3 regions of the Ectobacillus sp. JY-23 genome follow, and region 1 is predicted to be linked to each of the others. Evidence: riboswitches for the same ligand, from Rfam matches in the RefSeq annotation. Region 1 holds a riboswitch; each other region holds the start of a gene.
The links. Region 1 has a riboswitch for S-adenosylmethionine ahead of MUG87_RS18400 (hypothetical protein). Riboswitches for the same ligand answer to the same signal wherever they lie in the genome.
Positions count from the first base shown of each region.

Region 2: another riboswitch for S-adenosylmethionine. It lies ahead of metK (methionine adenosyltransferase); the one in region 1 lies ahead of MUG87_RS18400 (hypothetical protein).
Region 3: another riboswitch for S-adenosylmethionine. It lies ahead of msrA (peptide-methionine (S)-S-oxide reductase MsrA); the one in region 1 lies ahead of MUG87_RS18400 (hypothetical protein).

Region 1 covers NZ_CP095462.1:3,643,411-3,647,744, reverse strand. The annotation lists gene MUG87_RS18410 (LLM class flavin-dependent oxidoreductase) at 1-945, opposite strand, end outside; gene ssuE (NADPH-dependent FMN reductase) at 1,006-1,545, opposite strand; gene MUG87_RS18400 (hypothetical protein) at 1,689-2,051, opposite strand; SAM riboswitch class I at 2,327-2,430, opposite strand; gene MUG87_RS18395 (LLM class flavin-dependent oxidoreductase) at 2,726-3,730, shown strand; gene MUG87_RS18390 (M20 peptidase aminoacylase family protein) at 3,874-4,334, shown strand, end outside.
Region 2 covers NZ_CP095462.1:1,914,383-1,918,716, forward strand. The annotation lists gene MUG87_RS09895 (NAD(P)H-dependent oxidoreductase) at 135-809, shown strand; gene metK (methionine adenosyltransferase) at 948-2,147, opposite strand; SAM riboswitch class I at 2,285-2,391, opposite strand; gene pckA (phosphoenolpyruvate carboxykinase (ATP)) at 2,690-4,276, shown strand.
Region 3 covers NZ_CP095462.1:678,304-682,637, reverse strand. The annotation lists gene MUG87_RS03545 (ABC transporter ATP-binding protein) at 1-482, shown strand, start outside; gene MUG87_RS03540 (ABC transporter ATP-binding protein) at 472-1,176, shown strand; gene msrA (peptide-methionine (S)-S-oxide reductase MsrA) at 1,547-2,089, opposite strand; SAM riboswitch class I at 2,157-2,253, opposite strand; gene MUG87_RS03530 (hypothetical protein) at 2,395-2,556, shown strand; gene MUG87_RS03525 (phosphopantothenoylcysteine decarboxylase domain-containing protein) at 2,623-3,318, shown strand; gene MUG87_RS03520 (helix-turn-helix domain-containing protein) at 3,507-3,734, shown strand; gene MUG87_RS03515 (ABC-F family ATP-binding cassette domain-containing protein) at 3,895-4,334, shown strand, end outside.

The DNA.
Region 1 (4,334 bases):
TGGATATCGAGAAAAATCAAAGTGATCGAAAAAGCGTCCCAAATAGTCCAGAGCTATATGAATATCTACTAAACTAGCAATCTCTTGATACTTTCGGTCCGCCTCCTCTTCCGTTCTTCCTACGATAGGACTGATTCCTGGAAAAATAAGAATATCTGTGGCGGCTCTTCCATAAGAGATTGCTCTACTTTTCACATCCTGATAAAAACGCTTCGCTTCTTCTATATTGTCATGACCTGTAAATACGGCATCCGCTTGCTTTGCTGCTAGCTCTTTGCCAGCTTCTGAAGAACCAGCTTGAAAAACGACGGGGTGCCCTTGCTCAGACCTGGCAATATTCAGTGGTCCTTGAATGGAAAAAAACTTTCCTTTATGATTTAATCGATGCATTTTTTTTGAATCAATGAAAATCCCTTTATCTTTATCTCGAATAAAAGCATCATCCTCCCACGAATCCCATAATCCTTTTGTCACTTCAATGAACTCTTCTGCAATTTCATAGCGAAGTTCATGTGCAGGATGCTTATCCTTACTATAGTTCAAAGCTGATCCCTCCAAAGGAGAGGTGACTGCATTCCACCCTGCTCGGCCCTTGCTAATCTTATCGATGGAAGCAAATTGCCTTGCGACCGTATAAGGCTCACTATAGGAAGTAGAAAGAGTGCCCACTAACCCTATATGAGAGCTTGCTCCCGCCAAAGCGGCCAATAACGTGATCGGCTCAAAACGGTTTAAAAAGTTTGGATGCGATTTCTCAGTGATATATAAGCCATCAGCTACAAAGGCCAAGTCAAATTTTCCTGATTCAGCTTTTTCTACGAGTTGTTTATAGAATGCGAAATTTACACTTGCATCCGCTACAGCATTTGGATGTCGCCATGCGGCTATATGTCCTCCTGGTCCATGAAGCATTGTTCCCAATTTAAGTTTTCGTTTACTTACCACTTCAACGCCTCCTTCTTAACTGATTACAAACGAGTTATAAACAACAAAGCTATCTTTTCCTCACCTTCTTGCTTCACCAGATGTGACATTTCGCTCAGCCAATAGCTTTTCGACAGAGTTGCTAAGTCGTTTAGCTGTATCATCGTCAGTCACCTGATTTTCTAGCACATAAGAATCTAAAACGAAAACACCCGAAAGAATTTGTTCAGATCCCAGAATACTAAGTAAAGGCTTAAGACTGAATTCAAGACTCAATACATGCTTTGCTGTACCTCCTACAACAATGGGGAGAACAACCTTGCCTCTTAAGATATTGGATGGCAGCAAATCAAGAACCGTTTTCAAAGCCCCTGTGTAGGATCCTTTATAAATGGGAGTTGCAATTACAATCGCACTGGCTTCTTCAATGTGTTTGATAAGCTCTGTAACTTGGGGGCTTTGAAAATTTCCATAGATTAAGTCCTCTGCTTCAAAATCACGTATTGCAAAGCTTTTGGTGCTTCTTCCCTGCGCTTGAATCAAAGTAGCAACATAGTGAATGACCTGAGATGTTCTAGAGTTATTTGAAACGCCTCCAGAAATCAATATAATGTTTGTCATCGTTCTCCTCCTCACATTTGAACACAATAAGGCCCCTGTCATATACAGGAGCCTTTGGTGGTCCAATCGGCTTTATTATTCTCAAACCCTAAAACTAACTAAACACATCTGTAAACTATGATTTTAGGCTAATTTGAAGCGAATTATTCAAAATATTCGTTGCCGAATTTTATTTTTGTAGCCAGACCTGCTTCAAATTCCATCAGTTTTTTTACCAGCCCTCCATTCCCAAATCGCACAAATTTTTGTTCTTCCGGCTCTGACTCCGTTTCTCTTACAAAATGCAAGAAGGCCACAATGTAGGTACGGCGATACAGAATATTATGTACACCGCTGCTATAAAACCATTTATCAATTGTGTTGTATACTGATTTGTTCAGCTTATAGCGATGGTTACACCAATGAAAAAAGTGGACATCAGGAAGGTGTAGGTATTGACTTTTCTCAAGAGGGTTGCTCTTTTTTGTTTGTGATTTACTGTCGGATGCATTCGCACGACGCTTCATACACAACTGCCTCCTTTCTTACATAATTACTCACCTATATAAAAAAAGCTCTTAGCACAAGTATCGCTACTTTATACCAAGAGCTTCCGGTGGACCGGTTAGCCACATTTCACTACAATATATGAACTATTATAGTACCTCACAAAAAAGTTATGTCCAATTTTACTTATAGGTAATATAAGATTTACAAACAAAGTGTCGTTATTGATGAAGAAGCTAAAAATAAAGACTCTTCTGTATCAATACGATAAGAAGAGTCCCCTATGTAAGATCTCTTCTTATCTTTCGGGTTATATGACCCGCTGGAATTGGCACAGTACTTTAAAAGTCTTTTGCCGAGGTTTCTTCGGGCCAGTCCCTCCACCTCTCTTGATAAGAATTACGTCCACTATTCAATTGGCTTTATGTAACTCTCCTCGGTTTCTCGAGGATTTACTAAAATATATAATCCTAGAAAGCGAATGTCAACAATTTTTTTAATTTTTTAATTTTTTAAAACTTTATTGTTTAGTCAAAGTTATATGTCTCATACGTTTCAGTCCATAGCCTTCCTTCTTCAAACAAATATATGCTTTTCTTTTTTTACCCGTTCTGTTAGAATAGCACCTAATTATTCCTACAGGTTTTATAGGGATTAAAGTGTATTTCAATTGATAACGGAAGGGACTGCTTGCATGTTACGATTAAGTATTTTAGATCAAAGTCCGATTTACGATAACGAAACGGCGCTTCAAGCCTTTCAACGAACCATTCTTCTTGCACAAGAAGCGGAAAAATGGGGATATCATCGTTTTTGGGTATCCGAGCATCACGACTCAGATCAAGTTGCCGGCTCTTCTCCCGAAGTTTTAATTTCACACTTATTAGCAAAAACCGAGCGAATTCGAATTGGCTCTGGAGGCGTTATGCTGCAGCATTACAGTCCATACAAAGTGGCAGAAAATTTTCATGTCCTCGAATCACTGGCTCCTAATCGTGTCGATTTAGGAATTGGGAGAGCGCCAGGGGGACTACCACATTCTACAAAAGCTTTGCAACAAGGAAATGATATGAGGCCTCTATTTGAAAAACTAATAGAGTTAGAACAATTTCTTCATGACAAGTTGGAGCCAACTCATCCTCTACATGGTTTAAAAGCGCAGCCCATTCCTCGATATCCTTTGCACATTTACTTGCTCGGAGCGAGTACATCTAGTGCAAGTGTAGCAGCAAACTTAGGCTTCTCTTATGTATTCGCGCAATTTATCAACAGCGATGAAAATACCATTGCCGAAGCATTTAAAACCTATCAGAAGAATTTTAATATGGAAAAAGGCACGCCCCATTCTATTCTGGCAGTCTCTCTTATCGTAACAGATACGGACGAAGAAGCTAAAGAGTTGGCTGCTGATGCAAAAATCGTCAAAATCCATCTCGAAAGCGGAAAGACATTAACTCTTCCAAGCGTGGAAAAAGCGGAGGAGTACGGGAAACAGGCTGGAGAAAATTATACGATTACCATTCACGATGCTAATATTATTCATGGTTCTCAAGAGACTGTACGTAATACATTATTAACACTTCAACAAACATATCATTTGGAAGAGTTTATCATTACAACCCCCATTAAAGATTTCAACAAACGTCTTTATTCCTACAAAATATTAAAAGATGCTTTTTCAGAGCTTATTCCAAGATAAAGTTTCTACCACCTTTACCTTGCTAAGAAATTAGTATATTCCTATAAACATTGATATTCGAATCTTATAGGAATATCTGCTTTTCTCAACATAGATATCTGATTAAACCCAGTTATAAGAATTACCCGAAAGGACTGATGATAATGAAAGCTCCACTTCCCACAACAACCTTAAGCAATCTTGAAGAAAAGCTAGTAGCTATTCGACGACATTTACACCAGTATCCCGAACTTTCCAACGAGGAATTTGAGACTACAAAATATATACGCCAATGTTTAGAGGAGGCGAATATTACTATTTTGGAAACAGAATTACAAACAGGGCTCATTGCAGAAATATCGGGTGATACAGAGGGGCCAATCATTGCCTTACGCGCCGATATTGATGCTTTGCCTGTTAACGAGCAAAGTGGTTTACCTTTCGCTTCTAAAATCCCCGGAAAGATGCACGCTTGCGGTCATGACTTTCATACAGCGGCAATGATTGGTGCTGCATACTTGCTGAAACAAAAAGAACATGCATTGAAGGGTACTGTACGATTTATTTTTCAGCCTGCTGAAGAAAATGGTGGCGGTGCCAAAAAAGTAATATCTGCAGGTTTATT
Region 2 (4,334 bases), 1.7 Mb from region 1:
TAGTATAAAAAATGATACTATAACACAAAAATGTGCGTACTTTTATTTTAATTGGTTACTTTTATAATAGAGCTTGCAGGAGCAAAAAAACAATATTTCACTTTATAGAACAAACCATCAAAGGAGAGATCAATATGAATAAAGAAGCAAAAAAACAAGAGATTTTAGAGGCATATCAATTTAGACATGCAACAAAAGAATTTGATCCAGAGAAGAAAATTTCTGATGAAGATTTTGCATTTATTTTAGAGACCGCACGACTATCTCCAAGTTCATTTGGATTTGAGCCTTGGCGCTTTGTCGTCATCCAAGATCCAGAGCTTCGTGAACGATTACGTCCAGTTTCATGGGGAGCGCAAAAGCAGTTATCCACCGCCAGTCACTATGTTGTACTACTAGCACGCACAGCAGAAGATATGATATACAATTCGGATTACATTGAGCATATAAAAAAAGATGTAAAACAGCTACCAGAAGAAGCATACAATACAATTAGCAGTTTTTATAAAACATTTTTAGAATCAGACTTTAAGCTTCTTGGGAATGACCGTGCGATGTTCGACTGGGCTGCAAAACAAGTATACATTGCGCTAGGTAATATGATGACAGCTGCCGCTCAGATTGGTATTGACTCTTGCCCAATTGAGGGGTTTGATCAAGAAAAAGTGCACGATATTTTAGAAAAAGCAGGTGCTCTAGAGGGTGGAAACTTTGATGTAGCAGTCATGGCTGCATTCGGTTATCGCGTTCGTGATCCACGCCCAAAAGTACGTCAAGATATGAACGATGTCGTAAAATGGATTAGATAATTCCGTGAATAACTTTCTGCAAGCAAACACAATGGTATGTAAAAAATACTTTTGTAGAAGCCACGCTCAAAGATTAAAAGGTGGTTAAGAAGATTTTATCAACAATAAAAAAAACCCGCATATGTGCGGGTTTTTTTCTTATAGACCAGCTTGCTCTTTCAAAGTAGCAGCTTTATCAGTACGCTCCCAAGTCAAATCAAGGTCGTTGCGGCCAAAGTGACCGTAAGCAGCCGTTTTCTTGTAGATCGGGCGGCGAAGGTCTAGCATTTTAATGATGCCTGCAGGACGAAGATCGAAGTTTTTACGTACTAGTTCAACCAATACATCTTCAGATACAGCGCCTGTTCCGAATGTGTCAACAGCGATAGATACTGGCTGTGCTACACCGATTGCGTATGCAAGTTGTACTTCCGCTTTGTCAGCAAGACCAGCAGCTACGATGTTTTTCGCAACGTAACGCGCTGCATATGCCGCAGAGCGGTCAACCTTTGTAGGATCTTTACCAGAGAATGCACCGCCGCCGTGACGAGCGTAACCACCGTACGTATCAACAATGATCTTACGTCCAGTCAAACCAGCATCACCTTGTGGTCCGCCGATTACGAAACGACCTGTTGGGTTGATGAAGTATTTTGTGTTTTCATCAATCAATTCAGCAGGAACGATTGGATTGATTACATGCTCTTTCAAGTCGCGCTCGATTTGCTCGTGCGTCACTTCTGGTGCATGTTGTGTAGAGATAACGATTGTGTCGATGCGTACAGGTTGATTGTTCTCATCGTACTCAACTGTTACTTGCGTTTTTCCGTCTGGACGCAAGTACTCTAATGTATCGTTTTTGCGTACTTCTGCCAAGCGGCGAGATAATTTATGCGCAAGAGAGATTGGAAGAGGCATTAACTCTTCTGTTTCGTTACATGCATAACCGAACATTAAGCCTTGGTCACCAGCACCAATTGCTTCAATTTCAGCATCCGTCATAGAACCTTCGCGTGCTTCCAATGCTTGGTCAACACCCATAGCGATGTCCGCAGATTGCTCGTCAATAGATGTTAATACAGCACAAGTCTCTGCATCAAATCCGTATTTCGCACGTGTATAGCCGATTTCACGAACTGTTTCACGAACGATTTTTGGGATATCTACATACGTAGAAGTTGTAATCTCTCCCGCTACTAATACCAAACCTGTTGTTACTGTTGTTTCACAAGCTACACGTGCATTTGGATCGTTTTCCAAAATCGCATCTAGGATGGAATCGGAAATCTGATCAGAAATCTTATCTGGATGTCCTTCAGTTACGGACTCAGACGTAAATAAACGACGCTTCGTTGTCATTGGTAAACCTCCCTGTTCATTTATGTACGGAACTCATCTCTCTAGATGTCATACGACATTTTTAAAATTCCCAATATGTCAAAATAAAAAACCTTCCCTTTTGAGGAAAGGTTGAATTTGCTCTTAATTGCCTTTCACTCTTATCGTTCAAGGCTTGAGCGCCTTGCACAGGTTGAGCACCTTTCACGTATGTGAGGTTGCTGGGCTTCATAGGGCCTGTCCCTCCGCCAGCTCGGGATAAGAGAGTATCCGTCCAACAGATATACTATCGAAATACTATGGTTTTGTCAACGTATAATCCTTGGCACACATGCTGTTTTTTTACTTTCTTTAAATGTTACAACTTTCTTTCCTTATCATGTATAATCACTATAGTAGTGCCTACCTGTACAAATAACGTAAACATAAAAAAAAAGAAAGCCTATTCATTACAAATACACAAACAATTCATAACAATTAGTATACATTATTTATATGAATGTGTTATACTCTTATTGGGTATATGAGAAATTTTCATAAAATAAACAAAGGATGGTATGTATATGAGTACTGTGAATGTCCAAATCGAATTAGATGAGCTATTGAACGGAAGCAATGCACACGTGCAATTAAGCGTTCCACAGCTGGTTGAGAGAGTGCTGATGCGCGGCGAAGGCACGCTGACCTCGACAGGAGCAGTTTCTGTTTCAACGGGTAAATATACAGGACGTTCCCCTAAAGATAAATTTATTGTAAAAGAAGCGTCGGTTGCAGATAAAATTGATTGGGGTTCTGTCAATCGCCCAATTTCTGAAGAACATTTTAATCATTTATATACAAAAGTGTTAGAGCATTTAAAAGAAAAAGAAGAGCTTTTTGTATTCAAGGGATTTGCAGGAGCTGATCATAGCTATCGCCTACCGCTTCAAGTTGTGAACGAATATGCATGGCACAATCTATTTGCGCATCAGTTGTTCATTCGTCCAACGCAAACAGATCTTGCTAATCATGAGGCACAGTTTACAATCGTATCGGCTCCAACATTTAAAGCGGACCCAGCGATAGATGGCACAAACTCCGAAACATTTATCATTATTTCTTTTGAAAAACGCATTGTCCTCATTGGTGGTACAGAGTATGCCGGTGAAATGAAAAAATCTATTTTCTCTATTATGAACTTCTTGCTACCAGAACAAGACATTCTATCCATGCATTGCTCTGCAAATGTGGGAGAAGAAGGTGATGTAGCTTTATTCTTCGGGTTGTCTGGTACAGGCAAAACAACATTGTCTGCAGACCCAACCCGCAAATTAATTGGTGATGACGAGCACGGCTGGTCTGAAAATGGGGTATTTAATATTGAGGGTGGCTGCTATGCAAAATGCGTAAGTCTTTCTCGTGAGAAAGAGCCGCAAATCTTTGACGCAATTACATTTGGTGCCGTTTTAGAAAATGTTGTAGTAAACGAGAATACAAGAATTGCAGACTATAACGATGTCTCTTTAACAGAAAATACACGGGCTGCTTATCCGATGGAAGCGATTGATAACATTATTCTTCCAAGTGTTGCTGGTCATCCCAATACGATTATCTTTTTAACAGCCGATGCATTCGGTGTGTTACCTCCAATCAGCAAGCTATCAAAAGAGCAAGCGATGTACCATTTCTTAAGCGGCTACACAAGTAAGCTAGCTGGTACAGAGCGCGGCATTACATCACCGCAAGCAACATTCTCTACATGCTTCGGATCGCCGTTCCTGCCTCTACAGGCATCTCGCTATGCAGAAATGCTGGGTGAAAAAATTGATAAGCACAATGCACAGGTATTCCTTGTTAATACCGGCTGGACTGGGGGCGAATATGGCGTTGGAAAACGTATGAACCTCGCCTATACACGTGCAATGGTGCAGGCTGCCTTAAACGGCGAATTAAAACTTACAGAAACAGTGAAAGACGATATTTTTGGCCTGGAAATCCCACTTCATGTGCCTGGTGTTCCTGATGAAGTGCTAACACCAATAAAAACATGGACAGATCAAGATGCTTACAAAGCAAAAGCATTGGAGCTCGCAAATCAATTCAAAGAAAACTTCAAGAAATTTGATGGTATCGCGGACAGCATTATCAAATATGGCGGGCCAATTGCTTAAAAAAGCACCAAAAAACCTTGTACCAATCAGTACAAGGTTTTTTTTGGGATTAAAAAGG
Region 3 (4,334 bases), 930 kb from region 1:
TAAAAGGTACATTCCTTGGTACACTTTTGGCATTGCCGCATGTTAGAAAGGAAGAAGCGGATGCGAAAAAAGAAGGCTATCGCTTGCTTGAATATGTAGGGCTGGCGGAATTTTTTAATGAAGAAGCGCAAAATTTATCGTACGGTGCACAGCGTCGCCTTGAAATTGCCAGAGCACTGGCGACAAAGCCAAAGTTGTTGCTACTTGATGAACCTGCAGCAGGTATGAACCCTAAGGAAACAAAGGAACTTACGGACTTAATTTATCGTATGCGAGAAGAACTTGATGTAACAATCGTACTAATTGAACATGATATGAAGCTTGTTATGGAAATTTCTGAACATATTGTAGTACTCGATCACGGCGAGAAAATTGCAGAAGGAAAACCTGTTGAGATTCGTAACAACCGAAATGTGATTGAAGCGTACCTTGGAAAAAGTGCCGTGGTTGCGAACGAGGGGAGGGGACAGAATGTTAATTGAACTCAAAGATATTAATGCGTACTATGGTGGCATTCATGCCCTAAAGGGTCTTAATGTCCGTGTAGATAAAGGAGAGATTGTAACACTTATCGGCAGTAATGGTGCGGGTAAATCAACAACGCTTAAAACAATTAGTGGGCAAGTTATACCAAAAACTGGACAAATTATCTTTGAAGGAAATGATATTACAAAACAGCCACCTCATGTTACTGCCATATCTGGTATTGCTCATGTTCCAGAAGGGCGCCGCATTTTTCCACGACTTACTGTTCGAGAAAATTTAGAAATGGGAGCATTTTCGGTAAAAGATAAAAAGGTGATTGGTGAAAGAATGGAACGGGTTTTTCATTACTTTCCACGCGTAAAAGAACGCATAAATCAGTTAGGCGGTACAATGAGTGGCGGTGAGCAACAAATGCTTGCAATCGGTCGTGCATTAATGAGTGGTCCTCATTTATTAATGCTCGATGAGCCGTCCATGGGACTTGCCCCAATTGTTGTAGAACAAATTTTTGAAATTATCCATGAACTTAATAAAGAAGGAATGACCATTTTACTTGTTGAGCAAAATGCGTATCAAGCTTTACAAATTGCGCATCGGGGATACGTCATTCAGACCGGCGAAATCAAAATGGTCGGTGAGGGTCGTGTACTTATGAACGATGATATTGTAAAAGAAGCGTATTTAGCATAAAAGAAAAGAAGCTCCAAGGAGCTTCTTTTCTTTTATGAAAGTCTTTGTTAAAGTTCTCTTTACCCATAGAAAGCTTTAGCAATATCTAATGAAAAAGTAAAACTTTACAAGATTAAACCGTCATAATCGGTATCACCGCTACTAATTTGGTCAAGATGCGCTCGCACGTACTGTTGTATGTCTGGAGAGATTGGATTGCCGGGCGCATCTGGTGTGTAGTCTATAATGCGCCAGTTTCAGAATGACGTAAACGTGTAACGCGCTGTGTCCCGATAAAATGGGAGAATAAAGTTTCGTATGCCATAATATCACCTACTTTTTTCTTAGCTTCTTGTGAGCAAAAAAATATGTACGGGTAATATTGGGAAACTCATTTCGTTTCTTGTGCCCAATGCTCGGCAATGAAGGCGTCGCGACCGGATTCAACACGCTCTTGTTTATATTTTTCTGGATTCTTTTTATAGAAGTGCTGATGATATTCTTCGGCTTCGTAAAACGGAGAAGCGGGTAAAATTTCTGTTACAATGGGCTTGTTGAATTGACCACTGACAATTAGTTCTTGTTTAGACTTTTGAGCGGCTTGTTTTTGCTTGTCATTGTGATAAAAAATAGCAGCACGATATTGCGGACCGCGATCAAAAAACTGACCTTCCGCATCAGTCGGATCAATTTGGGGCCAATATAAAGATAATAACTTTTCATAAGGAAATACATCGGGGTCAAATGTAATTTGTACAACTTCATAATGACCTGTTGTACCGGTTTTTACCTGTTCGTAAGTTGGATTTTCTACATGTCCCCCGCTGTAGCCAGAGACTACGTTATGAATACCTGGTAGTTCATCAAAAGGTTTTACCATACACCAAAAGCAGCCACCAGCAAATGTTGCGAGTTCGTATTGTTTTGTCATCATCCTCATCCTTTCATTAAAAAAATCCCTTCTTCATGAGCGAAGAAGGGATTTTGCGTCCAAAGTCTTCTTCTTATCTTGCAGGATTACCTGCCGGAGTTGGCACCTTCCATAACGGGGTTGCCGAGGCTTTAACGGGCCGATCCCTAGACCTCTCTGGATAAGAATTATGTAAGCTTTATTATATAAGATACATGCAGTAAGTACAAATTTTTTTGCACATACTAACAACAAATTATTTGATTGCAGTTGTTTAAAGAGGTAACGCCCTTCACTGCAAGAAAAAATTAGATCACGGAGGAATGAGTATGAGGCAAAATAAAAGTGGTGTGGAAATAGAAGGGATAGTGTTGGTAAATGGCGATGAAGGGGAAGTTTCTCACGAGGAATTTTTGCAGGCCTTTACCCAATTTGTAGAACAACAAGGGTGGATTTTTGCTGGTGCTACCAAGCAAAGTCGACCTCAATAATTGAAAAACGTAGGAAAATGTTTGTTTTTTTCGTAATATAAAAGAAAAAGGTAAAGGGTGAAGAGTATGAAGGGAAAAACTATTCTAATTACAAGTGGCGGTTGCTTAGAAAAGTGGGACAATGTGCGCGGTCACACAAATATGGCGAAAGGAACGATTGGAAGCTTATTGGCAGAAGAAGCACTGTCTCTTGGTGCACGTGTCATTTACTTACATGGGTATTTCGCTAAAAAACCAGTAGTAAAAACCGGACAACTTTTGCAAACATGTACGTTTGAGGGAATTTTAGATTTGAGTGACAAAGTCAAAGAGATTGTTACAAATGAGCGTGTGGATGCTGTGATTATGGCAGCTGCAGGGTCTGATTGGATTGTCGACAAGATGGTGACACCAGCTGGTGAAGAATTACCGAATAAAGGTAAAATTTCTAGTGACCACCCACCTATTATTCACTTTAAAAAAGCACCTAAAGTGATTAACTTTATTAAAGAATGGAGCCCAGCATCACTTTTGGTTGGATTTAAACTAGAAAGTGATGTAGAACGAGAAGTGTTGTTAGAAAGAGCAAATCTTCGTATGAAAAGTTCGAGGGCAGAACTTATGGTGGCAAATGCATCCGATTCACTGTATACAACTGAAGCAGTTCATTACATCGTAGACAAAGAGGGACATGTAACGATGTGTGAAGGAAAAGAAGAAACTGCAAAGCGCTTGCTACAATGCATTGCAGAGCATCTTTCCATGTTTAGTTATACACTATAATCGTGTGCAACATTATCAATTTTAAGCTTTTTTTGAGATATATATTGTGCAATAAAAGTTGGTTTGATATAGTATGTACTTAGAAAAAGCTAGTAATCTTTACGGGAATATGGGGATTTCAGGGAGAAGGGTTCAAAGGCGGGGCTGCATTCAGCTTTTCACAAATTGTTATGTTCGGGTGATTAAAAATGCAAACAGAAGAACAATTACTGGTGAAAATCGGGAGCACGATTAAATCAGAAAGAATGAAGAATGGGTTGTCACAAGCGGATTTGGCGGAGCAGTCTAACCTTCATAAAAACTTCATCGGTATGGTGGAGAGAGGGCAGCGTGGTGCAACTATTGCATCCTTGCAAAAAATCTGTTTGGCGCTTGGTATCAGCTTAGGTGAATTCTTTCAATCTCTTAATTTGTAATGATCTTCTCATGAAATGAAAAAAGACGTTGATAATCAACGTCTTTTTTCATTAGCAAGTACCACTCTAAGGTAGAGAAAGGCTTTGCTCTTTCTTCTCCTTGCTATACATGGTATAGTAGAATGTATGTGTAGATAAAACGATTTGGAGGAAATGAACATTGATTCAAGTAAGTAATGTAAGTTTAAGATACGGAGATCGTAAATTGTTTGACGATGTAAACATTAAGTTTACACCAGGGAATTGCTATGGTTTAATTGGTGCAAATGGTGCCGGAAAATCTACGTTTTTAAAAATTTTATCTGGCGAAATTGAACCTAATACAGGCGACGTGATTATCACACCAGGCGAACGCCTAGCTGTATTAAAGCAGAACCACTTTGAATACGAAGAGTACCAAGTGTTGCAAACAGTTATTATGGGACATGCTCGCTTGTATCAAGTTATGCAAGAAAAAGATGCGATTTACATGAAAGAAGACTTCAGTGACGAAGATGGCATGCGCGCAGCTGAACTAGAGGGCGAGTTTGCTGAAATGAATGGTTGGGAAGCAGAAGCAGATGCAGCAATCTTATTAAAAGGTTTAGGTATTGATGAAGA